Regions from separate parts of the Dehalobacter sp. TBBPA1 genome, predicted to be linked through region 1. Evidence: riboswitches for the same ligand, from Rfam matches in the RefSeq annotation. Region 1 holds a riboswitch; the other holds the start of a gene.
The links. Region 1 has a riboswitch for cyclic di-GMP ahead of AB3489_RS13110 (DUF5667 domain-containing protein). Riboswitches for the same ligand answer to the same signal wherever they lie in the genome.

Region 1 (15,381 bases):
TGCTCCTTGACCAGCTCTGCCTGATATTTTGCCAGAACTCTGATTTTTTCTTTGAAAGAGCCTCCTTTTTCCAAAATGTCCTGAATATTGCGTCCATGCTCTTCGCAGTTATAAACGGCCATCTCCTCAAAGAGCTGTTGCTTGCTGTCAAAATATTCATAGACGGTCCCTTTGCCGATCCCGGCTTCTTTGGCGACATCGTCCATTTTTGTTCCTTCAAAGCCTTTGATATAAAATACTTTGCTGGCTGCCCGTAGGATTTCAGTTTTTTTCCGTTCCTTGGTCACCGTTGTTCCCCCCTTTATCCGATGCCTGTAAAATCAAATTCTCCATCTTTTAATTGCAGCTTTTTTGAGTAAAGCTTTTTCTCTTGATTACAGGTTAAAGGGTATGCTGATCCGTGTTTACTGCGATCACCGGTTTAGATTTTTTGTCTTTTCTGAATTTGCGTTTGAATTTGTTGGACAGATCATCCGTGAAAGAATACATGACCGGAATCAGCACCAGGGTAACCAGGGTTGAAAATAGGAGACCTGTGATAACGACAATGGCCATCGGCGCCTGAAACTCCGAGCCTTCCCCGATCCCGAGTGAAAGCGGCAGCATGGCCAGAACAGTCGTTAGCGTCGTCATGATGATCGGCCGCAAGCGGATTGGTCCTGCATTGATGATTGCCTCATGCACGTCCTCCTTGTACGTTCTTCGTCGTGTATTGATATAGTCGACCAGAACGATCGCATTGGAAACAACGATACCGGCCAGCATGATCACCCCGATAATCGCCATAACGCTTAACGGTTTGCCGGTGATGAATAATCCTAAAAACGCTCCGGCAAATCCAAGCGGGATGGAAAACATGATGACAAACGGATAAACCAGCGACTCAAATTGGGAAGCCATGACCATATAGACCAGAATCACGGCAAGTCCGAGCGCAAGGAACAGGTCACTGAATGCATCGACCATTTCCTGCTGCTGTCCGCCCATTTCATAGGTATAATTATTCGGCATCCGGTAATCTGCCAGCGCCGTCTGAATATCTTTGGAGACACTGCCGACGTCCCTGCCGCTGATCTGGCCGGAGACCGTCAGGGTCCTCGCCTGGTTGTCCCTGCTGATGCTGACAGGACCGCGGCTGACGGAAACATCCGCCACTTCGCCCAACGTAACGGTATAGCCGAGGCTCGTGGTAATCGGGATTTGCTCAAGGGCTTGGAGATTCCGGTTAAACGTTTCGTCCCCTTTGATCTTTACATCGATTTCGGTCCCATTGTATTTGAACTGTGTCGCGGTTGCCCCGCTGATCGATGCTTTTACCGCAGAGGCGATTGTTCCGGCACTCAGACCATACTGGCTGGCCGCCTTACGGTTCACGTTGATCTCAACTTCCGGTATTCCGTCTTCATAACTGGATTTAACTTCGCGGGTTCCCGGGACTTTTTTAATCACGGTGACAAAATTGTCTCCGATCTTCTTCAGCTGATCCAGATTTTCACCTTTGATGGTGATGCTGATCGGATCACCGGCACTCATCACGGACTGGGTTGCTGCGACACTGGTTTTGGCCCCGGGTACGTCCTTAATCCGGTCCCGGATTTCATCGGAGATCTCCACAACGCCGCGTTTCCGATCCGTTAAAGGAAGCAGCTTCACAGTAAAGGTACCAACGTTGCCTTGTGCACCTGTCAGGCTCATGGTTCCGGATGATCCGGCATCCAGGAAGATGGTATCGATCTCGGGAATATCTTCTATCTTCGTTTCAATTTCACGCATGACCGCCGAGGTATCGCCGACCTTTGCCCCGTCAGGAAGCGTAACGCTGATCGAGAGCATTCCTTCATCCGTCGTCGGGAAGAATTCCGTCCCAACAGCGGCAACAGAGGCAATGGAAACGACAAAGACAATGGTTGTAACGATAAAAACGCGTTTCCGGTGGCCCAGGGCCCATCTGAGCAGTTTTTTATACCCCTGGAGCAGCGCTTCATAGCCCTGGTCAAATTTATCGTGGGCTTTCGCCAAGAACGCAGGCGTACGGAAGAATCCCCTGCCATTTTCTTCATCTTCCGCTGCATCCGTTCTGGCTACTTTCACTGTTTCGGATGTTTCGGATGTTTCGGATGCTTCAGCCGTTTCGGTCTGTGTATATGCTTTATCCGTCTCCCCCGTCTTCCCTGCATCAATAGAACCAGCAGTCTGATTCTTCCGCTCTACTTTCAGCAGCTTGGAAGCGAGCATCGGGACAACCGTCATCGAAACGACCAGCGATGCTCCGAGCGAAAACGCGATCGTCAAGGCAAACTGCCGGAATAGTGTGGAGGTTAATCCCTGGACAAAGACGATCGGCAAAAAGACTGCGACCGTCGTCAGCGTGGAAGCCATGACAGCGATGATTACTTCCGAAGATCCTTTCACTGCCGCTTCGACCCTGGAATAGCCGTTCTGTCGGAAGCGGTAGATATTTTCGAGCACCACGACCGAATCGTCAACCAGACGGCCAATACCAAGCATTAATCCGCCCAGCGTCATCAGATTCAGCGTAATGCCGGTAAAATATAACAGACAAAACGTCGCAATAATGGAAATCGGGATAGCTGAAGCAATAATCAGGGTAGAACGGATATTTCGCAAGAAAATGTACAGGACCAGTACCGCCAGGAGAGCGCCGATAACCCCATGCTCCGCGACCGAATACAATGAAGCCTTGATATAGGCTGCATTATCCATGACCACCGTAATCTTGACGTCTTTTAGTTCATCCTGGATTTTGTCGATCTCTACATAGGCTGCTTCCGCAACTTGGACTGTATTGGCGTCGGAACGTTTTTGGATCGAAATATTGACACCGGGATTGCCGTTCGCTTTGGAAATGGTTGTCTGCTGATCCGGCTTTAATTCGATATCGGCTAAATCTTTCAGCTGAACATTTCCGCCGGTAGGCAGCGGAATAAGCAGCTGCTCGATCTCAGCTACCGACATGAATTCCCCGGTCGTTTTGACAGTCAGCTCCTGGGTCCCTTTCTTGACCGTACCTCCGGGCAGGTTGACATTCTCCGAAGCCAGGATTCCCTGAAGGTAAGCGAGGTTAATGCCATAACCGGCTAATTTCTCACTTTTTGTCCGGATTTCAATAATATCCTTGGTTCCGCCGGTCACGGACACGGAAGCAACCCCTTCCGCTCTTTCCAGTCTCGGTTGGATCGTATCTTCCGACAGGGTTTGCAGTTCGGAGAGACTCATCGTCGATGACGAAATAGAAAGCGTCAAGACCGGGGTTGAATTCATATTGAGTTTCAAGACCATCGGGCTGCTGACGCCGTCGGGGAAGTAATCTTTAATCAGGTCAATTTTTTCTCTGAGGTCGAGGGCAACCTGATCCATATCGACTCCATAATTAAACTCCAGAATAACGAGCGAACTGCCTTCCGAAGTGATGGAGCTGATATTTTTGACATTCTGGGCTGTGGAAACAGCCTTTTCGATTGGCTGCGTGACCAGGTTTTCAATCTCCTGAGGGCCTGCTCCATTGTAGGATGTACTCACGATTGCATAAGGCAATTCCATTTCGGGCATCAAGTCCAGCGGAATACGCGTGAAGGACACAAATCCGAGAATGATGATAATAAAAACAAGCATCAGGACTGTAACAGGGCGTTTTACCGACGTTTCAGATATTTTCACTTCTGAACGCCTCCCCCTGTTTGCGCCGAAGCTGCCGTATCCGTCGTTTCCTGAGCAACCTGCTTGCCGTCAACAGTTACGACTTTGATTTCCGTACCATCCTGCACAAAGTTCTGCCCTTTGATAATGACGATGTCCCCTTCCGTCAGTCCGCCGACGATCTCCGTCTCGGTGCCGCTCTCAAGTCCTGTCGTTACTTCCATCTCGGCTGCAGCATTATCTTTGGCAACATACACGACGTCTTTTCCGCCGTGAAAAATCACCGCATCGGTCGGCACAGCCAGGACATTATCTTTGCCGGCAATGTTTAAGGTCACATTGGCAAACATGCCGGGTTTGATGATTCCGTCTTTATTATCGATATAGGTTCTGAGCGCGTATTTGCCCTGGGCATTGGCTGCAATACTTACACTGTCAATAACCCCTTTGACTTTCACTGAAGCCGCAGGCACTTCAATCTGAACCGACTGGCCGCTGTGCACGCTGTTGATCTCCTGCTCGCTGAGGCTTACTGTAACAAACACTTTATTCAAATCTACCACCCTGGCCGGAGAAACGGCGCTCATCACCATCGACCCAATTTTCACATCGAGCGCTGTAAGGACACCGTCGATCGGCGCCTTGACATCCATATCATTCAGGGCTTTCTGCGCCGCGTCATAAGCAGCCTTGGCCTGAGCCAGCTGGCCTTTATACGTTTCCAGAACCGCATCCGAAGCCGCCACGGCAGCCTGATCAAGCTCCGACTTGCTGACCGCGCCGATTTCATACAGCTGTTTCATATTCTCATAATTCTTTTTACTGTTTTCATAATTGGCCATATTGGTTTCATAGCCGGCCTGCGCCAGCTGATAGGCCGCTGAAGCCTGGTTATAGCTGGACATCAGATCGGTTTTATCAAGGCTGAAAAGTACCTGGCCCTTGCTGACCCGGTCCCCAACTTTGGTATAGACCGCCGCCACTTTGGCCGGGGTACCGACGACCACGGAAGCTTCTTTATCCGCTTCAACTTTGCCGCTTAAGGTAATCGCAGAAGAGATGCTCTGTTTATGTAAGGTCAACGCTTCCACCGGGACATAATTCTGTCTGTTTTGTTCTGCTGCCTTCTTTTCAGCAGCAGATTGTATCGCACCGTAGATTCTTACCCCGACCAGAAGGACAAGCAGGATTGCAATCACGGTAATGATCATTTTCTTCTTCCCAATCGGTTTTTTCAAGTCCGGGCTGCCACCCTGCTCAGACCGTTTCATTTTGAATTTCATTTTTCTACTCCCCCGTAAATCAATATCTTTCTAAGTCTATTCTTTTTGGGACATATTCATGAATGTCGTGGTTGCGGCCGTGGCCGTCGCGACCGACTGGTCAGTCGGCACGTCACCTCTCTTATCTTATCTTCCTTTGTGCCTTGGGTCAATGGGTTCAAGTTAGATATTACCAAATATTTTCTTCCCATAAATGGCAACATTATTTTGTAAATTTTTGGTATTTTATGGTTGTTTTTTTCTTTTTTATATTGCATAATATCTATCAAAGGATCCATTTTGTTTTGGAGGGAAGCCGCTATGTCCAATGATGAGTTTCAGACTATCGTGCTTCGTGAAATCAGAGAAATGAAGAAAGATATTTCTCAACGATTCGATGGTATTAATCAACGATTCGATGGTATTAATCAACGATTCGACGGTATCGACCAACGATTCGACGGTATCGACCAACGACTGGATTCCATGGATCAACGACTCTGTAAGGTTGAACATAAACTGGATGTTGTTGTTGAGCAAACAGCCGGACTGATGGAATTTCGGACAGAGACCAATCATAAATTAGACAAGATCTCAGATGACCAAAAATCGATTATCCAGGTACTTGGCGAACATGAAATTTCCATCAGATCCCTGCAGAGAAGGCCCGTATAAAACAAAGTCTCAATAACAAATCATTTTGATATTAAAAATCTCACGGATTCAAAACCCGTGGGATTTATTTATTATTGCGCTGCGTTTATTGTCTATAGCTATTCCTGCTATCTTTAGCTATCTTTTGCCATTGCTATTACTTCTGTCTGTTACGTCACAAAACCAAGCCCTCACCATCCGAAGCCCATCTGCATATGCTGTAATTAGACTCATAATGAAAGGGCGGGCGGCATGGATAATCCGATCACCGAACGCACACCGCTTGTCATAGCGGCTGAAATAAAGATGATAACCTGCCAAACTAAAAAAATATTGCTTACCAGCGCCATTGAAATCGGCCGTCATTTGCAGGAAGCCAAGGCCATGCTCAAACACGGGGAATGGATTAAGTGGCTGGAAGAGTCCGTGAACTATTCTCGCCGAACTGCCTCCAGGCTGATAAAGCTCTACGAAGAGTACGGGCCTAACTTCCCTGAAGGATCCGACAGCTCAAATGGGACACCAGTGTCCCATTTGACTTATACCCAGGCCCTCCTCTTACTGGGTTTCCCGGCAGAGGAGCGGGAGGAATTTATCGCGCACAATAACGTCGGCAGTATGACGAAACAGGAGCTGCAGCAGGCTCTTAAGGACAGAGATCAGGCCAATCAGGCGAAGGAACAGGCGCTTCAGGAGAATCAAGCACTTAAAAAAGGACTGAAGGCGATCGACAGCACCCTCTCCGAATTAAAGAATGAGCACACTAAGGCTGCATCAAGGCCAACGAATCCGGAGAATGTCAATGCAGAAGCGCAATCTGCCAACAATGCCTCCTCTGCCGGTAACGACCCTTCTGCAACAACAGCCCCTTTTACCCACAACCTTAAAACCGGACATGACCCGGACGCTCACATCAAGTATGTAGAAAAATGCGACGCTTGCTGCAAAACGATCGCCGATACCTTCTTCGATCTGACGACAGCGCTCACCAATCTGGCGCATATCGATCCGAACCTGAAAGAAGAAAAAAGAAAAGAGGCCAATCGTCTGATTGAATACATGGCAGAGACGATTAAAGAGTGGCCGCCCCCTAAGAAGCCGCTTAGAGTTCATTCCTGATTTTTTTTGGGAACCTTTGGACAAGCCAAGCATAGTATGTACCAGACAGTCGTAAGCTGTCAAATAAAAGAGAAAGGAGATGATTGGAATCAAGATTTGCCGGCGTCCCCGCCCCCGCTCATCTTTTGCCTGATCACTGTTAATATTATTATATAAACCTTAATTAAGTTTGAACTATAAAAAATTTAAAAAATAGTACATGTCGTTTCCTGACCTTCTGCTGTGGATGGATAGCTTATTTCAAAAGACGCGTTCTTCTCCTTGTAAACCACAAAAACAGACAGCCCTGGCACTTTTATCTGCCTGATAGCTGTCTGTTTCTTTTAAGGAGGTATTTAGGGCTTGCATCTTTTGAGTTTCTCGCCAAAGTTGTGGCGATCGGCGTTTCAGAGCATTTACAAAAATTGGACAGAAAGAACTCTGAGCTGACGCTGTTTAGACGGTATTTTCTCTTACCTTGTCGACTAAAGAGGCAACATCACTGATGCCCCCTCGTCTAAGAACGTTACGTGACCCTTGCGGTACATATTTTCTCCTCTAAGTGCAAGGTTTAAGGGGTTTTGTCTCTATTCCCTTACACTTAGATTCGCTAAAAGTACTGTCAAACCCTTGTTATTACTAGCTTTTTTTTAGCTAAGCCCTAGTTAGAGGAATTAGATAAATTGTCTTATTCAATCCTATCTCTTATCTTTTCCTTTGCCCTTAGCTCCATTATTTAAATCTGAATTCGGGGCAGTATTCTGAAGGTTCTGTACGTCAACCGTTCCGTCAGCGTTATCGCCTATCTCTTCCACAGTTGTTCCGTCTGTAGAAGATTGATCGTCTGCCGTAGTCACATCCTGATCCCCCTCGATCGCTTCCAGGTTCTCTTCCTCGCCGCTTACGGCCTGATCTTTATTGGCTTTCTTGTAGTCCTTTATGTTCTGAGCTTGCTCTTTCAGGACTTCTTTGGTTTCTTTCATCGTCTCAACTTTGATTTTCTGAACATCTTTTCTGAGGTCCTGCATGTCACTTTTATATGCTTGAGCCTGTGCTACTTTTCCCAGAGCGGCTGCGACGGCAGCCTCATCACCTGAAGCACGAGCTTGTCCCAATTCCGCCTTGGCTGCTGCAAATTCTTGCACAGCTTCAGCATAGGCTACTTTCGCAGCTACATAGGCTTTCATGGCAATGGTGTTCTGAACTTCGGCTTGGATGATATTCTGCATGATTCCAGCCTGTTCTTCTGTCAGACCTCCGGTGATTTTAAGGACGATCTTGTCGGCATCACTTTGGACAAGTTCAATGCTGGCGAGTAGATTGCTGATGACGGTATTTTCTTCTGTGTCAACTGCCGCCGTTTCATCCGTGGCTGTTTCATCCGTAGTTGTTTCTTCAGTGGTAGCTGCGGTGGTTTCTTCCTCGGCAGTAGTGGCATCTGTACCCGTAGTATCCGTTCCGTCAACTGCTTCGGTATCCTCAATGATCTGTTGAACCTGGAAATTGGCTTTCTTTATCGTATCTGAATAGACTTTCAGAACCTGTTCCATCAAATCCAACTGGTTTTGCTCGGACATGATTTCCGCTTCAGCCAGTCTTTCATTCGCAAACTCGACCAGCAGTTCTGCTTTTCCTTCCGCAGAGAAGGTCACGGCCACCTGAACACTTTCAATCATTTGTTCGAGTGAGTACAGCCAGCTGTCCGGCGTTACACCGGCTTCATCGGCAATTTCTTCATCGACTGTATCAGCTGTGGTATCATTTGTAGCATCGTTCGTAGTTTCGTTAGCAGTATCGTCTGTTGTATTCGTAGCATCCTCGCCAGTTGTTATGGTCTCGGATTCAGTTGTTGTAGTGTCACCCGTCACTGTTTCAGCAAAAACATAAGTTGGAGCAACAGCAAAAGTAAAAAGTAAACACAGAACCGATACCAAAATCCTTTTTTTGAACATTTTTTACTCCTTTCAAAACCTTAATTTGTTGTTCTTGCCGTCTGGGGAGAAAAAAATACCTGCTCCAAGTTCTGGAACAGGTACCCTAATTAAGTGTTAATTCAGTTACCCATTCGGCAACCCGGCTGCCATAACCTTTCGGCTTTAGACCCGTGGCTTTGCGTCTCCGCCTTTCGACGGATTTGCCCTTATCGTGTTAATATGGTTATTATAATTCACCAAAAAACTTAATACAACTGTTGACAGGCATTTTGATACCAATGGAGCACAAAGAATAGGACTTTGGTCATATCTATTCGGTCGTTGCCTCAGCCACTGAGGAATAATCACTTAGACTGCTGCCATTATAGGCCTTGATTTTGTAATAGTATGTTTTTCCTGAAGTGAGCCCAGTATTTGTATATTCAAGAGCGGTTACGGTTGCAATCTTGGTATACGTTCCGGTCTCGGAGGTTGCCCTGTAAATATAATAGGACTCGGCATCACTGACGGTCTCCCAGGTCAATTTGATCTGGCTGGAACTCAATGCTGTAGCTGTCAACGTAGCAGGTACGCTTACTGCGTCTGTCTTGTCATACTTCACAGATGAAAAGGCGCTCAAACCATCGCTTCCGTATGCCTGTATCTTGTAATAATAGGTTTTCTCCGCTGTGAGCCCTGTATCGGTATACGAATTGGTCGAAACAGTTTTGATTTTGGTGTAAGTATCTGAGGATGAGGTCGACCTGTAGATATAGTAATAACTGGCACCATCAACGTCATCCCAACTCAGGTGAATTTCTTTTGAATTCAAGGCAGTTGCCTCAAGGTTTGAAGGGGTATCCAACGCATAGTCTGCATCTGTTGTGTCATACGCCCTTGTGGAATAGTCGCTCTCTCCATAGCTGTTATAGGCTTTCACTTTATAATAATAAGTTTTTCCAGCTGTGAGACCATCATCCGTGTAAGAGCTCGTTTGGACGGTATCAATTTTTGTATAGGTCCCGGTAGATGATGTCGCTCTATAAACATAGTAGCCTGTCGCATCGGTTACCGCATCCCAGTCCAGATCAATCTCGATCGGGCTTGAGGCAATAGCAGTCAGATCATCCGGTATGGCAGGTATCTTGCTGCTTGTTCCCGACACCGATGCGACCATACTGTTTAAGACAGATGATGACAGGACATTGGAACTTCCAAATGCGGTAAATGACGATATATTTTGATCCTTAATATAGTTTAAAAGAGAAAGGCTCACCGAACTGCTGACCAGAAAGACTGGCGCATTATTTTTAGCTGCGAGTGCCGAGCCGGTTAATGCATCCGGGTAGTTTTCGCCGGTTGCAGCGTAACAGTTTTTAAAATCCAAGCTACTCGCAAAATATTTGATAATACTGAGGTTCGTTGTGTACCGGCTATCACCGTTCAGTCTTACAGGGGAAGGCAGCTTGTTATAAATGCTGTCGCTAATTGCACCGGTACCTCCGACCACAATCGTAGTCGTGACTTTACTTTTTAAGTAGGAAAGAATATTAGACTGGATCGAATACTTGTCCGTTAGCAGAATCGGATACCCTTTAATCCCGGCTATCGAAGCAATAGACAATGCATCAGGGAAATTGCTCCCGGTAGCAACCACTGCCTGGTCGAAAGTTCCTATCTTTTCCGCTACCAGCAAGGATGTATTATAGCGGTCCGTACCGGCAATTCTGGTAACGCTGATACCAAGGTTTTTAATTGCCTGTTCGACCGAGGGAGATATTATTCCAGTTCCTCCGATAATAAATACTTGCTTTACCCCAAGGCTGGCCAATTCATTTTTTGCCTGCGCATTCAGTTCATACCTCGATGTCAGTAAGATCGGCGCATCGTATTTGGCCGCCAGTGGTGATCCGCATAAAGCATCCGAGAAACCTTCTCCGCTGGCAATTACTGCATAATAGGAAGAGTCCCAACCATCTTCTGCAATTTTGGCAGCAGTAGCATAACGGTCTGTACCGGCCAGTCGATAGGCATTCGAGGTGTCTCCAGTACTGCTTGCAGATTTAGTTGTCGCATAGGCATACGAAGAATAATCGCTTGTTCCATAGCTATTGTAAGATTTAATTTTATAATAATAGGTCGTATTGGCAGTAAGTCCCGTATTATTGTAACTTTCATCCGTAACTGTTGCTATTTTGGAGTACGTCCCGGAAGAACTGGTGGCTCGGTAAACATAATATGATGTTGCTGCAGACACCGAACTCCAGGTCAGATTAATCTGGCTGGAACTCACTGAAGTTGCAGCCAGATTATCTGGCACATCAGGCACTGCTGTTTCCGTCGTAGCATAGGCGTAAGATGATTTACTGCTGGTCCCAAAACCGCTGTTATACGCCTGAACCTTGAAATAATACCGTTTGCCTGCAGTCAACCCAGTGCTGGTATACGTGGTCGTCTTCACTGTGGCAATTTTTGTAGTAAAAGAGCCTGAAGCCGAAGTATCTCTAAAGACATAATAAGATTCTGCGTCTGTTGACGGATCCCAGACAAGCTCAATCTGACTCGAACTAAGCGTTGTTGCCTCCAGACCGGTTGGGGTTAACGGTTCCCCAGTGGGAGCAGAGGTCTTTGCGGATACGGCTGATGTATAAGTGCTTGTCCCGCTGCTATTATAAGCTCTTATTTTGTAATAGTATGTTGTGTTCGCGCATAAGCCTGTATTGGTATAAGATACATCCGTGACCGTTGCAATCTTCAGAAAGTTTGTTGTTGAAGACTGCGACCGATAAACCCAGTATGAGGTAGCCCCATCGACAGTATCCCAGGTCAAGTCAATTGAGCTGGAGCTTGCAGCAGCCGCAGTTAAGTTGGTCGGTACTGTAGGTGCAGTTGCTGCTTGAATACTTGTTGGCAATGCTGTTGCTACCAGTAAGAAACAAAGGATAATCGCGGCTGAAAAAAAAGATCTGTTTTTTTTCATGTTGATTCCTCCTGAATGATGTTCTTGACCTCTATCGACTGTATTATACGAAATTGATTTTTAGAACTATTGTACGATACTCATATCCTTACATATTATACCATAATCATATCCAATTTTTTCATATTATAAGAGATTCAATTTTATACTTTTCCATTATTACTGCGCAATCGATAAATATAGGATATTACTAACGTTGCAAACCTGCATAAGAGGCTTTCATGGTTACCTCAAAATAGACGGTAAAAAGAATGATTAAATGACGCTAAACCCCGGCACGAAATAACATCGTTCCGAGGTTCACCTTTGTCAAGACGCTTTTTAATTGATCCCTACAAATTTTCCAATTTCTAGAGTAGGATCATAAATTAAGGATTCATCTACAGATCTGGAACGCAAGTTACAGTATCTGTATACCCTGAGAAGTTTCCGGCACTATCCTTGGCCTTTAGCCGGAACTGATAGTTCCCTCCATTACTTAAACTGCCAATTGTTGTACTCGTCGCTGTGCTTGTGAAAGTTTTTATCGTCCAATAGGCCGCCCCTTCTGCTTTATACTCCAGTTGGTATCCGGCTATATCACTCTCCGCATTTGCCGTCCAGCTTATTATCGCACTTTTATCGCTGGGCGCTGCAGCTAGACCCACTGGACTAGCCGGAGCGACTTGATCCTTGGCTATCGCATATACAACAGTTGAATAGTTCGACCAGTTCCCTTTCAAATCTTTGGCTCTAACTTTAAAGTAATATCGTGCATTATGCGTCAAGTTTTCTACTGTTTTACTTAGTGTTTCTTTCCCTACGACTTCCAAATGGTTGTTTTTAAAATCTACTCATACCTTAACGCCTCGATCGGATCAAGCTTTGCTGCCTTATTGGCCGGGTAATAACCAAAGAATACGCCGATAGCCATCGAGAATAGGAAGCTGATAATCGTCACCAACAGAGAAATTGTTACAGGAGCATTGAGCGTAACCGAAACGATGGCTCCGACTGTCGTGCCGATGATGATTCCAATGAGACCGCCTATGCCGGAAATAATCACTGCCTCCGTCACAAACTGAAGTCGGATATGGAAGTTTTTCGCGCCAAGAGCTTTCCGCGTCCCAATTTCTCTTGTCCTTTCCGTTACAGATACCAGCATGATATTCATGACGCCAATCCCACCGACAAGCAAGGATATGCCTGCTATAAACGCAATCGCCGCCTTAATTGTATTCAAAGTACTCGTTATTGATTCCAGTGCAGATTCCATGCTATTCACCTTGGCACCCCAGACAGTATTGGTGCGATAGACATTGTCAAGGTAAGTTTGTAAGTCATCTGAAAATGTCAGTACGTCCGTACCACTGCTCGCAATGACTGTAATACTCTGGTAATTTTTTTGATCTGAATCCAATTTAGCGATAGAGACCGGAATATATAAGCTAGTTGATACGTCCTCTTCAGACGAGGTACTCTGCTGACCCATCGTTGATTCATCATATTTATACACGCCGATGATGGTATATAATTCGATTTTGCTGTCTGTGTAGACCTTGACTACCTTGGACAACGGATCCGTTCCATCCTGGAACATGTTTTCGACGAATTTATCTGAGACAACGGCAACATTGCGATAGTTCTCTATATCTTTGTCTGAAATATATCGCCCTTCAAGAATTTCTAAGTCATTTGCCAGTTGATAATCCGTATTAGTCCCTGTGATTATCACATTGGCATCGAGGTCTCCGTCTTTTGCTGTCGCACTCCCGACTGATTCTGACAGAGAAGCTCCTGCTATTTCCCCTGGAAAGGTTTGTTCCATTTTTGTGATCATTTCTTCCGAAATCAAATCCGAATCCTGAGGTTCAGACGTATTGCCGCTTCCGCGCATTCCTTTTTCTCCGCTTCCGGGAGGAGCTCCACCGCCTCCGCCTGTCATCATCATCATGCCTCCGGGCATCGTCCGCTGTTTCTCCGATTTTTCCCGAACCATGACGGTAATATTATTCGTGCCAAAAGATGACATATTGGAACTCACGGAGGCTGTCATGGCATTTCCAATGGTCACGATCGCGATAACAGAGGTGATCCCGATGATAATGCCAAGCATTGTTAACAATGCCCGCATTTTATTGGCTCTTAAGGAGGCCAAGGCCAAAACGATATTCTCCCAGATCATGCCTTCACCCCCATTGCTTCACGCTTTAGGCGGGAAATATCGCTGTTATAGAAATCTCCGGTAATCATACCATCACTCAGCGTAATCTGCCGCTCTGCCTCTTCGGCCAATTCAGGGTTATGGGTAATCAAAATAATCGTTTTATGTTCCTCACGGTGGATTTTTAAAAAAATATCCATCACCATTTTCCCCGTCTGGGTATCAAGGGCACCTGTCGGTTCATCTGCTAAAATGATTGCCGGATCGTTAGCTAAAGCTCTGGCAATGGCAACCCTTTGCTTTTGCCCCCCCGAAAGCTCATTGGGCATATGTGTCATCCGGTCTCCCATTCCTACAAGTTCTAGTAACTCCACGGCTTTTTTTCTTCTTTCTTCTTTATGGATCCCCAGATAAAACAGTGGCAATTCAACATTGCTTAAAGCCGTAGATCTGGGAATCAAATTAAACGTCTGAAAAACAAAGCCTATTTTCTTATTGCGAATTTCTGACAACTCATTTTGGCTCATATCCTCAATGGATATCCCGTCAAGGGTATAGGTTCCTGAGGTTGGACGGTCCAAAGCTCCGATAATATTCATCAGGGTACTTTTGCCGGAACCGGAAGCCCCTACGATGGAGACAAATTCACCTTCCTTGATATTCAAATTGATATTTTTCAAAATAGTCAGTTCATTTGGCATTCCAACATAGTATTTTTTGATCGCATTATTAATTTCAATCATGAACTCATCAACCCTATCCCTATAGATTCACTGATCATTTTGTTATAGTTCATTGCGCAGTTGCGCCTTTTGAGGCAGTTCCGTTCGTTGATGATTGCCCAGAAGCCGTACCCTCTGCTGCTCCGCTTGGAGCTGTTCCAGATGGTGCGGATCCACTTCGAGCTTTTTTTACCGCAGCGCCATTTGAGTTTGCTGACAGGTCAACCGTCTGCCCGACCGTCACACTTGTAGGATTGGTAACGACAATCAAGCCATCTTCCAAGCCATCTCCTGAGATCTCAACATTTGTGGAGTTTTCGAGACCGGTTTCGACAGGGATTTGAACAATGGTATTATTTTTCACTGTATCAATGAAATTTGTACCGTCTTTTGCAGTAACAACTGCATCAAAAGGAACAGAATAAACGTTCTCCTTTGATGTGAGGATGATTTCGAGGAAAGCATTCATGCCAATCTTAATCAGTGGATCAGGCTTCAGAATTTTCACCCTAACCTCGAATTCAACATCAGTTGAACCAGACTCACTAACGGCTTTAGGAGAGATATAGGATAATCTTCCTTGATAAATTGTATTCCCAGTGACGTTGGTCGTCACTTGGACATCCTGGCCAACCTTAATACTCGCAATATTATACTCACTGACATTAGCCGTTACATATAAATCATTGATATTCTCGACCACAAACAGGATATCATCGGTCGGCGGCTGCAGTCCGACCTCCGCGTTCGATTCTGTCACGGTACCATCTATTGGTGCCGTAATATTGCCTTCATTGAGGTCTTTACTCAAAGTATTATAACTTGTTTGCGCATTTTCGTAGCTTTCTTTGGCACTTTCAAGCGCTGATTCGGCAGATTTTAGTTCTTCGACTGTCACCCCATCATACTCGTATAGCGCTTTATCTGTTTCATATGTAGTGATTTTCGCATC
Region 2 (15,381 bases), 1.0 Mb from region 1:
CCGGGGAGAACCCCGCGATCCTGAAAGAAAAACTCAAAACTCACCTCGGTTATATGCCCGAAAAAGAAACCAAATTTGAAGGTGCATTTGAAGCCAGTGAAGTGAATTATTAATAAAGTACTAAAAGCATTAGAACAGAAGCGGTGATAAAATGAGAAGGCATAAAACACAAGATGGCCACCCCCCTGGTCAGGAACGGTGGCTTGTCACCTACTCGGACCTCATTACGCTATTAATGATTTTTTTTATTGTGATGTATTCAATGAGTCAGGTTGACGCCAACAAATTCAGGGCAATGGCCCAATCCCTGAGCATAACGCTTGGCGGTGCGGCACCTTCTGCGGTTAACCTGTCGGAAACACAGGCCGGGGATTCTTTCATTGAAAGCGGGAGCACTGAAAGTTCAACTTCGACAGGCCAGGATGACCAGCAAGGAGTAGGGCAGGAGACCACCCCTTCAGAAGGAACTGGTCAAGGCGATACGGATTATCAGGAAAGCCTTACAATAGAGGGGATCAAAGCCAAATTGGACCAGTTTGCGAAAGAAAATGGAATTGAAAATAAACTCGTATCATCCATTGAGGAACGAGGCCTGGTCATCAGTATTCAGGACACCTTGCTGTTTAACAGCGGCTCGGCAGAAATATCAACGAATTCGCGGGCCATCCTGAAAAAAATCAGCACGGTCCTGTCCGCCTCACCGAATTATATAAAAGTGGAAGGACATACCTGCAACCTGCCAATCCATACCGCAGAATTTCGAAGCAATTGGGAACTGTCCGTACTCAGGGCGACCAATGTCGTCCATATTCTTGTCGATGACGGTGAGATTGATCCCCTTCGGCTGTCAGCAGCAGGGTACGGTGAGTACCGCCCGATTGCCGATAACAGCACAGAACAGGGAAGAATCACCAACCGCAGAGTCGACCTGATTATCCTGCGTTCCAAGTATGATCTGCTCGAACCGGGCAGCAGCAGTAGCAATACGGCCACAGGTGCCGACAGCAACGGAAACAGCAGCAACTAGCTGTTACAGGACTCCGAATCGATCTACTAGCACACTTACCACTTTAGTAAGCCAGGCTTTTGATGGCTCTATAGATAATATTGCACGTCATTTCCAGTTTCTCTTCGTTGACTGCGGATATTTTGTCTTCCGGCGTGTGATTGTTCACCAGCCACTCCTTGCCCAGAATGGTTACCGCAGGGATGCCGGTGCCTGTAAAGGATATTTCATCGCTGTGATGGCTGCCGCCAGAAACATGCTCAAGGACCGCCCCATTTACTCTACCGGCTTCTTTCATGGTCTCAATCAAAGTCTGAGAGCTTTCACTGGCTGACCAGAGAATATACTCGCCCACGGCCCCATTGGCAACTGTATCAGCGTTAATCACAGCTATGATTTCGGAGAGCGGAATCAAAGGGTTCTGTACAAAATATTTGGAGCCCAGAAAGCCCATTTCCTCAGCACTCCAAAAAGCCACTGCAATATTGATTTTAGGCGCAAAACCGTCCTGTGCTTCCTTCACCAGTTGACGCATGACTTGAAGAATGCAGCCTACACCAGAAGCATTGTCATTCGCACCTGGATAGACTTCCCCGTTGTAAATACCGAGATGGTCAAAATGGGCAGAGAGGATAAGTGTCTGTTCCGGGTTATTTCCGGTAATACCAGCTAAGATATTAGCCGCTGGGACCCGAAGTGTGTCCATTTCATCCGGTCGAAAGAGTGCTCTGCCGTCAATCATCTTTTCTTTCATCGAAGGAATTGAAAAGAGCTGCCAGTAGTTGTCAGCGCTAAAAGACTCCAGCAGCAAGGCCTTGAATTGTCCTTCCAGGTAAACAAGTGCTTTGGTCTCTCCCGCAGTTCCCGCCCGGCGGCCTTCAAGATTGGCATGAGACAAGTACTGGACATCTTCGATGGCTTTTCTGGAAATCGCTTTGCTTGAAGGCACCCAAACAGTACCTTCGCCTGAAGCAAATTCAATACTGGAAGATGGAATTCCCAGAAGGCTTCCGAGTTTCTGCCCCAAGGCCCCAGGCAGGACCGTCCAGGGGATAACAAATGCCGCCATTCCGGCTGCAATTTTTAGAAAAGTCCGACGTGATTTCATATTTTATAATCCTTTCACGGAGGGAGTAACATGTCACTAAAAATCAACAGTTCCACCCAAAAAAATAACTTTGGGATTGACCTTCATCAAACTTCAGAAAAAAAGGAAAGCAGCTTCAGCAATATTTTATCACATTCCCGTCAACTTCAAAGCCAGGAAATGCAACTTTTTCTGGAACGCCTTGAAAAGCAGGGGCAAAAACTCTCCGAGAACAGATCTTTGGAAAATCTGACGGAATTTAAAACCATGGTCAAAAGTTTTCTTCAGTCAACCTTTGGAAAAAGCAGAAATATGCAGGAGGAAACCTTTTGGGATTACCGAGGTCAGCCGAAAGTCATGGCCAGGGTAACGAAGATCAACAAGGCACTGGAAGAATTGGGTGAACAAGTACTCTCTTCTCAGTCTGAACCTTTAAAAATCCTGGAAAAAATCCATGAGATTAAAGGACTTATTATCGATCTATTCACCTGATATTAAAAACGAGTTGGTCTTTACAATATTTTGAAAAGTATTTAAAATGTTGTACCAGCGAAAGGAGTAATAAAAAGAATGATGAACAGCACTGGCATGATTACGGATTATCCTAGATTCGTTAAATCCTTCCAAAATGTCAGCGGTCTTGACTTGAACTATTATAAAGAAAACCAGATGAAAAGGCGAATCCTGAACTTCATGAGCACCAGGGGGTACCAGGAAGATTATACGGACTTCCTGAAAGATCTCAGTCTTAAACCTGACCTCTACGATGCGTTTTTTAAACATCTAACCATCAATGTCACGCAGTTTTTCCGCGATGTCAAGCAATGGGATGTCTTTAGGGAAAAAATTATCCCCGACCTGTTAAAGACCAGATCTTCCTTAAAAATATGGAGCGCGGGCTGCTCAGCAGGCCAGGAAGCGTGCACCATGGCGATCGTCATGGCAGAATATTTTCCTGGAATAAACTTCAGTATCCTAGGAACAGATATTGACATCAACGTCTTAAAACAGGCCCAGTCGGGTATTTATGACGAGCGTGATTTTGCCAGCACTCCCCCCCATCTTCTCGATAAGTACTTCAACAAGTCTGAAAAGAAGTTCCAAATCAAAAACACGCTGACCAGGAATCTGACCTTCAAGGCGCAGAACCTGCTTACCGACAAGTTTGACCGAGGCTTTGATCTGATTGCCTGCCGCAATGTCGTCATCTATTTTACCGATGAAGCGAAGGATGTGCTGTACAAAAAATTTGCAGACTCCTTGAACCCGAAAGGGATACTTTTCACAGGCTGTACAGAGCATTTATTCGGCCAAAGCCAGCACGGCCTTAAATCCGTTTCCTCGTTCTTTTATCAGAAATTATAGAAAAGCTGCTCCCCTCTAAAATCTTACTAAACCTTAAACGAGAGCACAAACCGAATAAGATGCTGCTAATAGTTTACAAACTCTTGGCAGCATCTTTTTGAATTCATCCCAGCGGGTTTTTGCTGTCAGGTTTATCCCACCAGGCTCGGTTGTCCCGATACCATTGAATCGTATCCCCAATTCCCTCGTTAAGATGATACCGGCATTGCCAACCCAGCTTTGTTTTCAGCTTCGTGCTATCCAGCGCGTATCTCCAGTCGTGTCCGGGCCTGTCGGCAACCTGAACCAGCGCATCCACCGGTTTACCCAGCATGTTCAGTATGGTCCGGGCCATCTCTAGGTTCGATGTTTCCTCCCCGCTCCCAATATTATACACCTCTCCTGGTTCCCCGTCCGAAAGTATCTCCGCAAGCGCCGCACAATGGTCCAGTACGTGGATCCATTCACGTTTATGGGACCCATCCCCATAGACAGTCAGCGGCATATCCTGTAAAACCTGAATAATACTATGCGGAATAAACTTTTCTTTATCCTGATTGGGTCCGTAGTTATTGCAGCACCGGGTCACGATCACCGGAAAGCCGTAAGTTCTGGCAAAAGACCTGGCCATTAAATCAGCAGCTGCTTTGGAAGCCGAATATGGGCTGTTTGGACGAATCATGGAATGCTCCGAAAACTGTTCTGACTCATTATCAAGACTTCCGTATACTTCATCGGTGGAAACCTGAATAAAGCGTTTTCCCGTAAAGCCGTTCTTCTCCCAATGTTCCTTGAAACAATGAAGCAGCGTTAAAGTCCCCATCAAATTGCTTCGACCGAAAACCAGAGGATCGGTAATACTTCTGTCCACATGCGATTCGGCAGCAAAATTAATCACATCATCGGGGTCACATTCCTGAAGAATGCGTTTAACTTCTTTCGCAGTACTGATATCCCCTTGCGTAAAATAATACCTTGGATGAGCTGCCAGGTCTTGAAGATTTTCCACCTTTCCTGCGTAAGTCAGTTTATCAAAATTAATGACGATAACATCCTGATTGCGCTGCAAAATATATTTAATAAAATTGCTTCCGATAAAGCCTGCGCCACCGGTAACCATAAGAACTCTCATATTCTACACCTCAAATTATATTCTTTCGGCCAGCTCAACTGGCAAACTAGAGATCGATCTGACAGTGGTCCCCAAGAAAAAAAGTACTGGCTGAAGAGCTGTTTTCGGGGCTGCCTTGAATGGAAACCTGGTTTCCGATTAAGCTTCCGCTGATTTTCTTGGAGACATTGGCAAGTTGCGTATCCTCTAGGATAATACAATTTTCGATCTCACATTCTGTAATCCGGGTTCTTCTGCCCACTGTCGTATACGGTCCGATAAAGCTGTCCGTAATGACAGCATCATCGTCCAGATGAACTGGCCCCTGAATAATACTGTTCCGAATGGTCACATTATTTCCCATTTGGATTTTTTGGGCCAGCGCTGCATCAAACATCAAGCGATTTGCTTCAAGAATGTCGTCTAATTTTCCGGTATCCTTCCACCATCCCCGGATCAGATCGCAAGTGACCCTGGCCCCGTTTTCCAATTGATTTTGGATTGCATCGGTAATCTCAAGTTCTCCCCGACGGGACGGTTTGATTTTGTCAATCGCTGCAAAAATGCTGTTGTCAAAGGCATAGACTCCTGTGATGATCAAGTTGCTGATATACTTCTCAGGCTTTTCGTAAAGCGCTGTTACAAATCCGTCTTTCACCACCGCAACCCCGAATTGGGAAGGATTGCTGACCGTATGAAGCAATACGCTGGTGTTGGCCTTTTGCTGGTAGAAATTTTTAATGAAACTATCCAGCTCCATATTGAAGATGTTGTCTCCAAGGATCATCACAAAATCATCGTGGCCAAGAAAGTCGGCCGCAGTCCGAACAGCATGGGCAAGCCCCAGGGATTTATGCTGATGAATATAGGTGATTGCCGTGCTCCACGTTTCTCCGCTGCCGACCGTTTTTTTTACTTGTTCCTGCGTATCCCCAACGATAATTCCAATATCATGGATACCTGCCCTGGCTATCTTTTCAATAAGATAGATCAGAACTGGTTTGTTGACCAAGGGAAGAAGCTGTTTCGCCTTGGAATAGGTCAGTGGTCTAAGCCTTGTTCCGGTTCCTCCGCTTAAAATCAGAGCTTTCAAATTATTCTCCTGCCTTTAACCGATAAGATTTTCTATAAAGAGAGGGTTGTCTTTCTAATATAATATTGCACAAGAACCGCAATGGTGTAACCCCGGACAACTCCTCCCATATAATAAAGTGATAGTTGCCCTAACAGAACCTGAAGGAATGATCAAGTAAAAAGACGATTAAGGAGGGAGATATAGAAATGGTAGCGCCGCTCCTAAGCTATGTAACCTTTAACCGCCTGGGCCAGACAATCAGGAGCCTTTCAAGTGTCCTTGAAACGCCGGAAAACTTTGAATTAGCAATCGTTGATAATAATTCCACAGATGGGACCTGGAAATATATCCAAAGTCTAAAGGACAGGCGGATCAAATTTAAAACAAGGCTCCCTGTCAATCTAGGACAGGTCTACGCCTCAAATCTGAATCTGTCCAAGAGAAGAGATGATCAATATTTTATCGCTGTCGATCAGGATGTTGTGATTGAAAGCAAAAATTGGCTGACCTACATCCTAAGGGTGTTTAAAAATACTCCGAATATCGGTTTACTCAGTATTCATGCTGGGTTTCCGCCCCGAAATATGCCTCCGACTAACCCAGTCATCAAAAATGATTTGGTTTATCTGGAATTGACCAAGAACAGGTCTGATTATTCGCAGGATTATATGCCCGGTAGCATCCTGGCCTTGAGCCCTGATCTTATCTCTAAAATTGGTTTTTGGAGTGAAGAAAATAATTTTGGCAGCAGGGAGCTGTTTCTAAGGGCTAATCATTTTACAGCGTTTAAAACAGGAATTCTGATGAACGTGAACATTTCTATCCCACAACAAATAGTTTGCGGCAAATGTCCCGGTCAATCCTTCTGCCGTCTGTCAAAAAACGGAGAGACCAAAACCGGAGAAACCTGTTTTACCATCTACGAGAAATTAAACCAGAATAAATTATTCCGAGAACAATACCACTGGAAATTTGACGAAACAGTTAAGGATCTGCAGAGCGGTGCCCGTTCCCCATACTGCACTTCATTATTCAGTTGTAACTCCACTGCGGAGGAAACCTACAATCTTGACTGGGCAACCGAAAACTTTCAATTCTATGCATCCAAAGCCAACTGAATATTTGCCAGGGGAGAAAAAAATGATAAACAATGATGGTTTTTCTGAACCGGTCTATGTTACCGAACCTTTGCTGCCAGACTTGGCGGAGACTTACAGCATGCTCGAAATAATATGGCAAAGCAGGCAGCTCAGCAATAACGGGAAGATGGCCCAAGAACTGGAAAGAAAACTGGCTGCTTTCCTGGGCACCCGATATTTATCGGTTTTTGCAAATGGCACGAATGCCTTGCAAATTGCATGCAAAACCCTGGATCTGTCCGGGGAAGTCATCACAACCCCGTTTACCTTTGCCGCTACGGCCAACGCGCTGGCCTGGAATCATCTTACGCCGGTCTTCTGCGACATTGAAGAAGCCACTTTCAATATTGATGCCGACCGTATCGAGTCCCTGATTACGAATAAAACCACTGCCATCCTGCCGGTACACGTTTTCGGCCATCCGTGCGAGGTCGAAAAGATTGACCGGATTGCAGCAAGGCATAACCTGAAAGTACTTTATGACGGTGCCCACGCTTTTGGTGTGAAAATAAAGGATAAACCGATCGGCGCCTATGGAGATATCACCATGTTCAGCTTTCATGCCACCAAAATCTTTCACACCGTCGAAGGCGGTGCACTTATCTTTCGGGATCAGGACCTCCAGCAGAAAGCCAAGTGTTTGAGAAATTTTGGTCTAAAAGAAGACTACAGTGTGGACGAACCGGGTATAAACGGCAAACTGAACGAATTGCAGGCTGCTGTCGGCATTTTGCTCTTAAAAGAAGTGGAAGCTGAAATAACCCAAAGGAAATATCTTACCAACCTGTACCGGCAAGTGCTGGTTGATGTCCCTGGGATAACCGTCTCCCAGGAGGCTGAAGAAATTACAGCCAATTATCCGTATTTTGTTATCCGGGTTGATCCGGCCGCATACGGTATCTCCCGGGACGAGCTCTATAGCCGATTGTTAAGCTTCAATATTTTTTGCCGAAAATATTTTTACCCGCTCTGCAGCAATTTTAAGTGTTTTAAAGGTCTTCCTTCCTCCTCCGCAGACAATCTGCCCACAGCCAACAAAGTCGCGGAAAGTGTTCTGGCTCTGCCGCTTCACGGCAGAATGTCAGCGTCCGACGTTCAAAAAATAGGCGGCATCATCAGGGAGATAAAAATAAAAAGCAAATCAACAAAATTTTCAATTGAATTGGGCGTGTGATCATTGGCTATAAAAGATCTCATCATTTTTGGAGCCGGCGGCTTTGGCCGGGAAGCTACCGAGCTCGTTGAAGATATCAATACAGAAAAAAAACAGTGGAACCTGTTGGGCTATATCGACCAAACTCCGGCCAAACAAGGAAAGGTTATTAATAACTATCCTGTTCTGGGCAACCTGGACTGGCTCGAAAAAAACACAGGGCACCCTCTCTGGATTGTATGTGCGATCGCGAGACCGACGGATAAATACCGTCTGATCGCCAGCCTGTCCTGTTTTCAGCTGTATTTTGCCAACCTGATTCATCCCGCTGCCCGAATAAGCCACTCCGTTCAATTGGGCTGCGGCAATATCATCTGCTGGAACAGTTTTCTGTCGACGGATGTCAGGATAGGTAGTCACGTAGCCTTAAATCCGGGCTGCAGGATTGGCCACGATACGGCTGTCCGGGATTACTCCTCTTTATACTGGGACGTCACCCTGGCCGGAAACGTGCAGGTCCATGAAGGTTGTGAAATCGGTTCCAAAACTGTGGTGATCCCCGAAAAAGAGATTGGCAGGTGGAGCATCATCGGGGCTGGCGCTGCCGTCACTCGCAACATCCCGGAATACTGCATGGCCGTCGGTGTCCCTGCCCGACCAGTTAAACATTTAAAAGAATTGGTTGAAACCCATTCCCCTAAAGGACTGATGATATGAAGGAACTTTCTTCTATTTTGATCAAAACTGCGATACAGCTTGTTCTTGAAGCCATTAATCAGGCCCAAGCCTCTGCCCTGCAAAAACGCGTCAGCCCCTTCCCTGTTCAGGAAGCCGCTGACACCCCTGCTACGGAGATTTCTCAACAAGCGGTTCCAAAAAACATTGACTGGGAAGAATTAGACGACGCCACCATCCTTCAACAGATTCTAGATCCTGGGATCCTGGAAGAAATCATTGAACCTTCTGTACAGAACCCGACAGACGGCACCTCCCCTCCTCCTTTTATCAGCTATGTTACCTTCAACCGTCTCGGGCTTACCATGCAGAACCTAAACAAGATTTTGGATTCAGACGAAGATTTTGAAATGCATATCATCGACTGCAACTCCAAAGATGATACCTGGAATTATATCAAAAGCCTTCAGGACAAAAGAATTAAATCCAAAACACGCTTGAAGGTTAACCGGGGGCCAATCTATGTCCTGAACTACAACCTCAGAAAGAGAAAGCCCAACCAGTATTTCTTCACGATTGACAGCGATGTCTATATCAAGACCAAAAACTGGCTGACCAGGTATATGGAAATATTTGAAGCTTTTCCGGAAGTGGGTCTCTTAGGAACCATGCGGGATAACCCTTATCCGAGATTTCTCCCTCCCGTCATTCCTCAGGTCAAGAATGATCTATCCTATCTTCAGCTAAGAAATGCCGGCATTGATGTAATCATGGATTTTATTCCGGGATGTCTTCAGGGGTTACGGCCCGAGCTCATTGACCGGATTGGTTATTGGAATGAGGAATGCGGGTATGGCGATGCTGAATTATCGCCAAGGATTGTGCATTATACACCTTTCAAAGTCGGCTTTGTCACGACCGTGGAAATTGATATGACCCAGTTCATCGGCTGTGACAAGTGTCAGGCCCAAAGCCTCTGCACGCTGAACAGAAGCATAAAAACCTGCTTTATGCTGGCCAAGCAAGCCAACAGTAACGAAAGCTTTGCCAAAAAGGCCAAATGGAAATACCTCGAAATATTTCAAGAGCTAGCCGATGGAAAAAGAACAGCCTATTGCACTTCACTTTTGGACCCTGCATCCCGGGAAGGGAATTTGTACCATGATGCCTGGGCACTCGAGAATTTTGAATATTATTTGAGAAGATCGAACTGATCTTTACAAAATATGAACGAAGATGCTATACTTCTTTTCTGGACACAATCCGGTTGATCAGGATTTTTCAGATTTCAATAAAATATAATATGGTTTTTAATGTGTTGGGGCAAACTTCATGAAAGTGAAGGACGCAAAAGTCATGGGTCTAAATCAGGGAATTTGAAATGCATGCAATACAAAATGAATGGAATCCAAATGCATTTCCAGGATATTCTGACAGGATTGCCAGACTACAAGGATTTTGAACTTCTCAGGGGGGAGCAGTTTCTTTTATGGATCTGCTCTTTTTTATTTCAACTATTTTGTATATTCTAACCGGTTAGGCCAATAAAAATTGACCACACTAATGATGGAGGTGCACGATTCATGACCTTGATTCTGACCCTTGTTATTTTTGTAGCTACGTATGCACTGATCGTAACGGAGAAAATCCCGCGGGCTGTCGCCGCGGCCCTCGGTGCCTGTCTCCTGATTATTTTGGGTGTATTCCCGCAGGAAACTGCTGTGGAACACATCGACTGGAATACGCTGGGCTTACTTATCGGCATGATGATCATTGTCGATCTGACCAGACGTTCCGGTGTCTTCGGCTTTCTGGCTATTTGGGTCGCCAAGAAAGTCAAAGGCAATCCAATCAGACTGCTGATCTCTTTGGCTATACTGACTGCCGTTTTATCGGCTTTTCTGGATAACGTGACGACTGTTTTGCTGGTCGTTCCGGTTTCCATTGTGATTGCTGAAACCTTGAAATTAAACCCAATACCTTTTTTGATTACCCAGATTCTAGCCAGCAACATCGGGGGAACCGCGACGCTGATCGGTGATCCGCCGAATATCATGATTGCCGGACCGGCAGAGCTTACTTTTATGGATTTCATGGTGAACCTGGCACCTGTGACGATTGTGATCTTGGCTGTTACCCTATTGGGCTTTTATTTTCTTTATCGCCAAAAGCTAAAGACCGATAAGGAATCCATCGCCCTGCTGCTGTCGCAAAATGAATACAACTATATTAAAGACTGGGCCCAGCTCAAAAGAAGCCTGGCCGTGCTCGCTCTGACCATTGTCGGTTTTATGCTGCATGCCGTCATCCATGTTGAGACCGCTACGATTGCGCTGGCCGGAGGCATGCTGCTCATGGTGCTGAGCCATGAGGAACCGGAAGAGGTATTTCTGACGATTGAATGGCCGACGATCTTCTTCTTTACCGGATTATTCGTTTTAGTTGGAGGATTGGTCGAAGTCGGCGTCCTGGACAAAATTGCTGAATGGAGCCTTGGGCTTACCGGCGGTGTACCGGTCGTCATGGCGATGCTGATTGTCTGGCTTTCCGCTATTTTTTCAGCTTTCGTCGATAATATTCCATTCGTGGCCACCATGATCCCGTTGATTCAAAAAATCGGGGTTCTCGGCGGGCTGACCCCAGAACAGCTCCAGCCGCTCTGGTGGTCTCTGGCTCTGGGCGCCTGCCTGGGCGGAAACGGCACAATTGTCGGTGCCTCGGCCAACGTCATTGTCTCAGGGATTGCCGAAAAAAACGGCTATACGATCAGCTACAAAAAATACTTTCTGATCGGATTTCCGTTCATGATTCTATCCATTGTGATCGCCTCGGCGTATATTTTGCTGCGGTACTATTAGATTCTTTCTCTCTCTTCAAAATGAGTATGAAGCAATCTATGGGCAGTGTCACTGAAAGGCTGGCCCAGATATTCCTGATAAAGTTTTTGGATTTCTGAATTCTCATGAGATTTTCTGATCTTTTTATTTTTATCTTCCTGATAGATGGCTTCCTGACGCTTGCGGACAATTTCAAAATTGCCGTGATGGTAGGGCTGCCCACCTCCGGCAACACAGCCTCCGGGACAAGCCATAATTTCAATGGCTTCGTATTGATTCTTACCGTCCCTGATTTCCTCGAGCAGGGTCCGGGCGTTTCCGAGCCCGCTGGCAATGCCTATCCGTAGCATCTTGTCGCCGATTTGAACTGTGGCCTTTCGTAAGCCTCCATCTCCCCGGAGCTGCTCGAACTCAACTTTCTGTAATTCATCACCGGTCAGCCACTCATAAGCTGTCCTGAGTGCAGCTTCGATAACCCCGCCGCTAGTTCCGAAGATCACTGAGGCTCCTGTGGTTTCACCCAATGGTTTGTCATATTCACTCGAAGGCAGATTGATAAAATCCAGACCGGCTTCCTTGATCATTAGGCCAAGTTCCCGGGTCGTGACGACAATATCGACGTTATTATGCTCATCCTTAGTTAGTTCCGGACGCTTGGCCTCGGCTTTCTTGGCAATACAGGGCATGACGGAGACCACCACGATATTGTCCGGATCAATGCCATTCTTCTCGGCATAATAGGTTTTGACGATTGTACCGAACATAATATGCGGTGACTTGCAGGTGGAAGGCACTTCCAACAATTCAGGGAACTGATGCTCAATAAATTTGACCCAGGCCGGACAGCAGCTCGTAAGTATCGGAAGTGTTTTATTGTTCTGCAGACGGTAGATCAGTTCTGAGGCTTCTTCCATAATTGTCAAGTCCGCTCCAAAATCCGTATCGAAAACTGCGTTAAATCCGATACGCTTTAAGGCGGTTACAAGCTGGCCGGTTGCAATCGTCCCTGGTTCCATATCAAATATTTCTCCGATGGCTACGCGGATAGCCGGAGCAGTTTGGACAATCACATATTTATCCGGATCATTTAAAGCTTCCCATACTTTATCGGTATGATTAATTTCCGTAAGCGCTGCTGTAGGGCATACCTGAACACATTGACCGCAGTAAGTACAAGAAGACTCTACCATCGGAATGTTAAAGGCAGGGCCAACAAAGGCTTCAAATCCACGGCCGATCCCTGACAGGATACCGCAGGTTTGGACCTTATTGCACATCGTTTCACAACGCCGGCAGTAAATGCACTTGTTGGCGTCTTTGACGATTGCCTCACTGGATACGTCCTTCGGATAATTCATCCGTTCACCTTCCCAGCGGATATGCCGAACCCCTAATTCTGCAGCTAAGGCCTGAAGCTCACATTCTCCGTTTTTGGGACAGGTAAAGCATTCATTGGGATGATTCGATAACAGGAGTTCAACCGCCATTCTTCTGGCTGTAATCGCTGTAAGCGTATGCGTGAGTACTTCCATTCCATCCGTAATGGTGGTTACGCACGACGGGACAAGTTTATTCCGGTTTGTCTTCTCATCGATTAGCTCAACCATGCAGACCCTGCAGGAAGCCGTCTGATTGACCATTTTGATATCATGCAAATCCAGATGACATAAAGTTGGAATCCGAACTCTTGCTTTATGGGCGGCTTCCAAAATGGTGATGCCTTCAGGGACCCGTAGATATTGATGATTAATTTTAAAATCAATCATTTTTTTAGCAGGATGCGTTTGTTGAACGTGGGTCATGGTTAGCCTCCTTATGATTTCAGACCAATTTTATTCTTTGCTTGATAATGGCCTTCCCCCCGAGGATGGTCGATGTCTTTGATCAGGGCCAGGTATTCGTCCCAAAAATATTTCATGGTACTGATGACCGGGCTGGGCGCAGTCTGACCAAGCCCGCAGAGCGAACTACCTTTAACCATGTAAGCAAGCTGTTTGATGGCATCTAAATCCGCCATCGTTCCTTTGCGGCGGGTAATGAGATTCAGCTTTTCATATAACCGCTTGGTACCGATCCGGCAGGGGGTGCAGCGTCCACAGGATTCATCCATCGTAAACTCCAGGTAAAATTTGGCGATATTGACCATATTATCGGTTTCATCCATGATGATCATGCCCCCTGATCCCATCATGGACCCGATACTGAGCAGGTTATCATAGTCTAAAGGAATGTCCAGGTGTTTCTCCGGAATCACGCCTCCGGACGGTCCCCCTGTTTGAACGGCTTTGAATTTGTGGCCGTTGGGGATACCTCCGCCAATTTGAAAGATAATTTCTCGCAAGGTTGTTCCCATGGGGACTTCGACCAGGCCAACATTTTTGACTTTACCGACCAGCGCAAAAACCTTGGTCCCTTTACTTTTCTCAGTGCCAATGGAAGCGAACCAACTGCTCCCTTTGAGGATAATCGGAGAAATATTGGCAAACGTCTCCACATTGTTTACACAGGTCGGACAGCCCCAATATCCTTCTTCCGCAGGATAAGGCGGTTTAAAATTTGGCTCACCGCGTTTTCCTTCACAGGAGTTAATAAGCGCTGTTTCTTCCCCGCAGACAAAAGCCCCGGCTCCATATTTCAACTGGATATCAAAGGAAAAAGACATGTTGAAAATATTTTCGCCCAGGAAGCCCAATTCTCGGGCTTCCCGCAAAGCAATTTGCAGCCTAGAAATTGCCAACGGGTATTCGGCCCGAATGTAAATGAATCCGGTGGCGGCGCCAATCGCATAGCCACCGATCACCATGGCCTCTAAAATGGAATGAGGATCGCCCTCCAGAATGCTCCGATCCATGAAAGCCCCGGGGTCACCTTCGTCTGCATTGCAAATAATATATTTGTCCTTGTTTTCTTGATTCTTTGTAATTTCCCATTTGAGACCTGTAGGGAATCCTCCTCCGCCGCGGCCTCGCAGCCCGGATTTTTTTATTTCGTCTATGACCTGATCCTGGGACATTGTTGTCAGCACTCTTCCCAAGGCTTCATAGCCTCCGACCGCAATATAATCTAAGATATTTTCTGGGTTAATCAGACCGCAATTGCGCAGGGCAATCCGGTACTGTTTCAGATTTTTTGCTGTTTCTGACATCATAGCCTCCAAATAAATTTACGCACTTTGTAATCTACGCCCGCTTCTACACCCGGTCAAAGTTTATTTCCAAAGAGAGATTTTCAACTGCTTTGCCGTTTTTTATATGCTGCTCAATAATTTCCCGGACCTTGTCTTTGGTTACATTGCCATAGAGAACCGGTTGTTCGTCCGATTTATTTATCTGAACAGTTGGTTCCGAGTGACAGCAGCCAATGCAGCCAACTGGAACAACTTTGGCATTGGTTATGTTCTGGGCAGTGATCTCATCCAAAAAAGTATTGTAGGTCTCCCTTGAACCTGATGAGATGCCGCAGGTGCCCATCCCCACAAGAATTTTGATTTGTCCTTCCGGCTTTTGGCCGCCTTGTTCTATATTCATATTTTTTTGGTATTCTTCTTTAATTCTTTGTAAGTCCTCCAACGAACCAACTTTCATACCAGTATCTCCTTCCGGCGGTATGATTCGAGGATGGTATCTAGGTCCTCTTCTCTCACCCGGCCAAATACTTTGTCATCGATCATCATAACGGGAGCCATGCCGCAAGTGCCGATGCAACGAACATCTTTCAGACCGAAAAGACCGTCAGGTGTAATTTCATTAGATTCAATGCCAAGCTTTTCTTTCAGCCTTTCCATAATTTTATCCGCCCCTTTGACAAAGCAAGCTGTCCCCATACAGACACTGATCGTATGTTTTCCCCTTGGCTTGGTTGTAAAGTAGGAATAAAAGCTGACGACTCCGAATACTTCCGCTCCCGGAATTCCTAATTTCCGGGCAATAAAAAGTTGTACATCCCTCGGTAAAT

Region 2: it holds a riboswitch for cyclic di-GMP, as region 1 does, so the genes downstream of both, AB3489_RS03400 (SLC13 family permease) here and AB3489_RS13110 (DUF5667 domain-containing protein) in region 1, are expected to answer to the same signal.

The regions. Positions count from the first base shown of each region.
Region 1 covers NZ_CP162385.1:2,654,597-2,669,977, forward strand. Annotated here, with positions in the region: gene AB3489_RS13085 (TetR/AcrR family transcriptional regulator) at 1-287, opposite strand, end outside; gene AB3489_RS13090 (efflux RND transporter permease subunit) at 382-3,678, opposite strand; gene AB3489_RS13095 (efflux RND transporter periplasmic adaptor subunit) at 3,675-4,940, opposite strand; gene AB3489_RS13100 (hypothetical protein) at 5,241-5,594, shown strand; gene AB3489_RS13105 (DUF3102 domain-containing protein) at 5,826-6,692, shown strand; gene AB3489_RS13110 (DUF5667 domain-containing protein) at 7,370-8,623, opposite strand; cyclic di-GMP riboswitch class I at 8,736-8,820, opposite strand; gene AB3489_RS13115 (cell wall-binding repeat-containing protein) at 8,916-11,564, opposite strand; gene AB3489_RS13120 (fibronectin type III domain-containing protein) at 11,945-12,331, opposite strand; gene AB3489_RS13125 (ABC transporter permease) at 12,394-13,728, opposite strand; gene AB3489_RS13130 (ABC transporter ATP-binding protein) at 13,725-14,450, opposite strand; gene AB3489_RS13135 (efflux RND transporter periplasmic adaptor subunit) at 14,500-15,381, opposite strand, start outside.
Region 2 covers NZ_CP162385.1:691,035-706,415, reverse strand. Annotated here, with positions in the region: gene AB3489_RS03455 (flagellar motor protein) at 1-113, shown strand, start outside; gene AB3489_RS03450 (flagellar motor protein MotB) at 152-1,027, shown strand; gene AB3489_RS03445 (M28 family metallopeptidase) at 1,071-2,114, opposite strand; gene AB3489_RS03440 (YaaR family protein) at 2,145-2,585, shown strand; gene AB3489_RS03435 (protein-glutamate O-methyltransferase CheR) at 2,664-3,458, shown strand; gene rfbB (dTDP-glucose 4,6-dehydratase) at 3,562-4,569, opposite strand; gene AB3489_RS03425 (glucose-1-phosphate thymidylyltransferase) at 4,616-5,641, opposite strand; gene AB3489_RS03420 (glycosyltransferase) at 5,830-6,741, shown strand; gene AB3489_RS03415 (DegT/DnrJ/EryC1/StrS family aminotransferase) at 6,767-7,936, shown strand; gene AB3489_RS03410 (acetyltransferase) at 7,940-8,632, shown strand; gene AB3489_RS03405 (glycosyltransferase family 2 protein) at 8,629-9,804, shown strand; cyclic di-GMP riboswitch class I at 9,903-10,045, shown strand; gene AB3489_RS03400 (SLC13 family permease) at 10,174-11,448, shown strand; gene AB3489_RS03395 (NADH-dependent [FeFe] hydrogenase, group A6) at 11,445-13,229, opposite strand; gene AB3489_RS03390 (NADH-quinone oxidoreductase subunit F) at 13,241-14,572, opposite strand; gene AB3489_RS03385 (ferredoxin) at 14,619-15,011, opposite strand; gene AB3489_RS03380 (NAD(P)H-dependent oxidoreductase subunit E) at 15,008-15,381, opposite strand, start outside.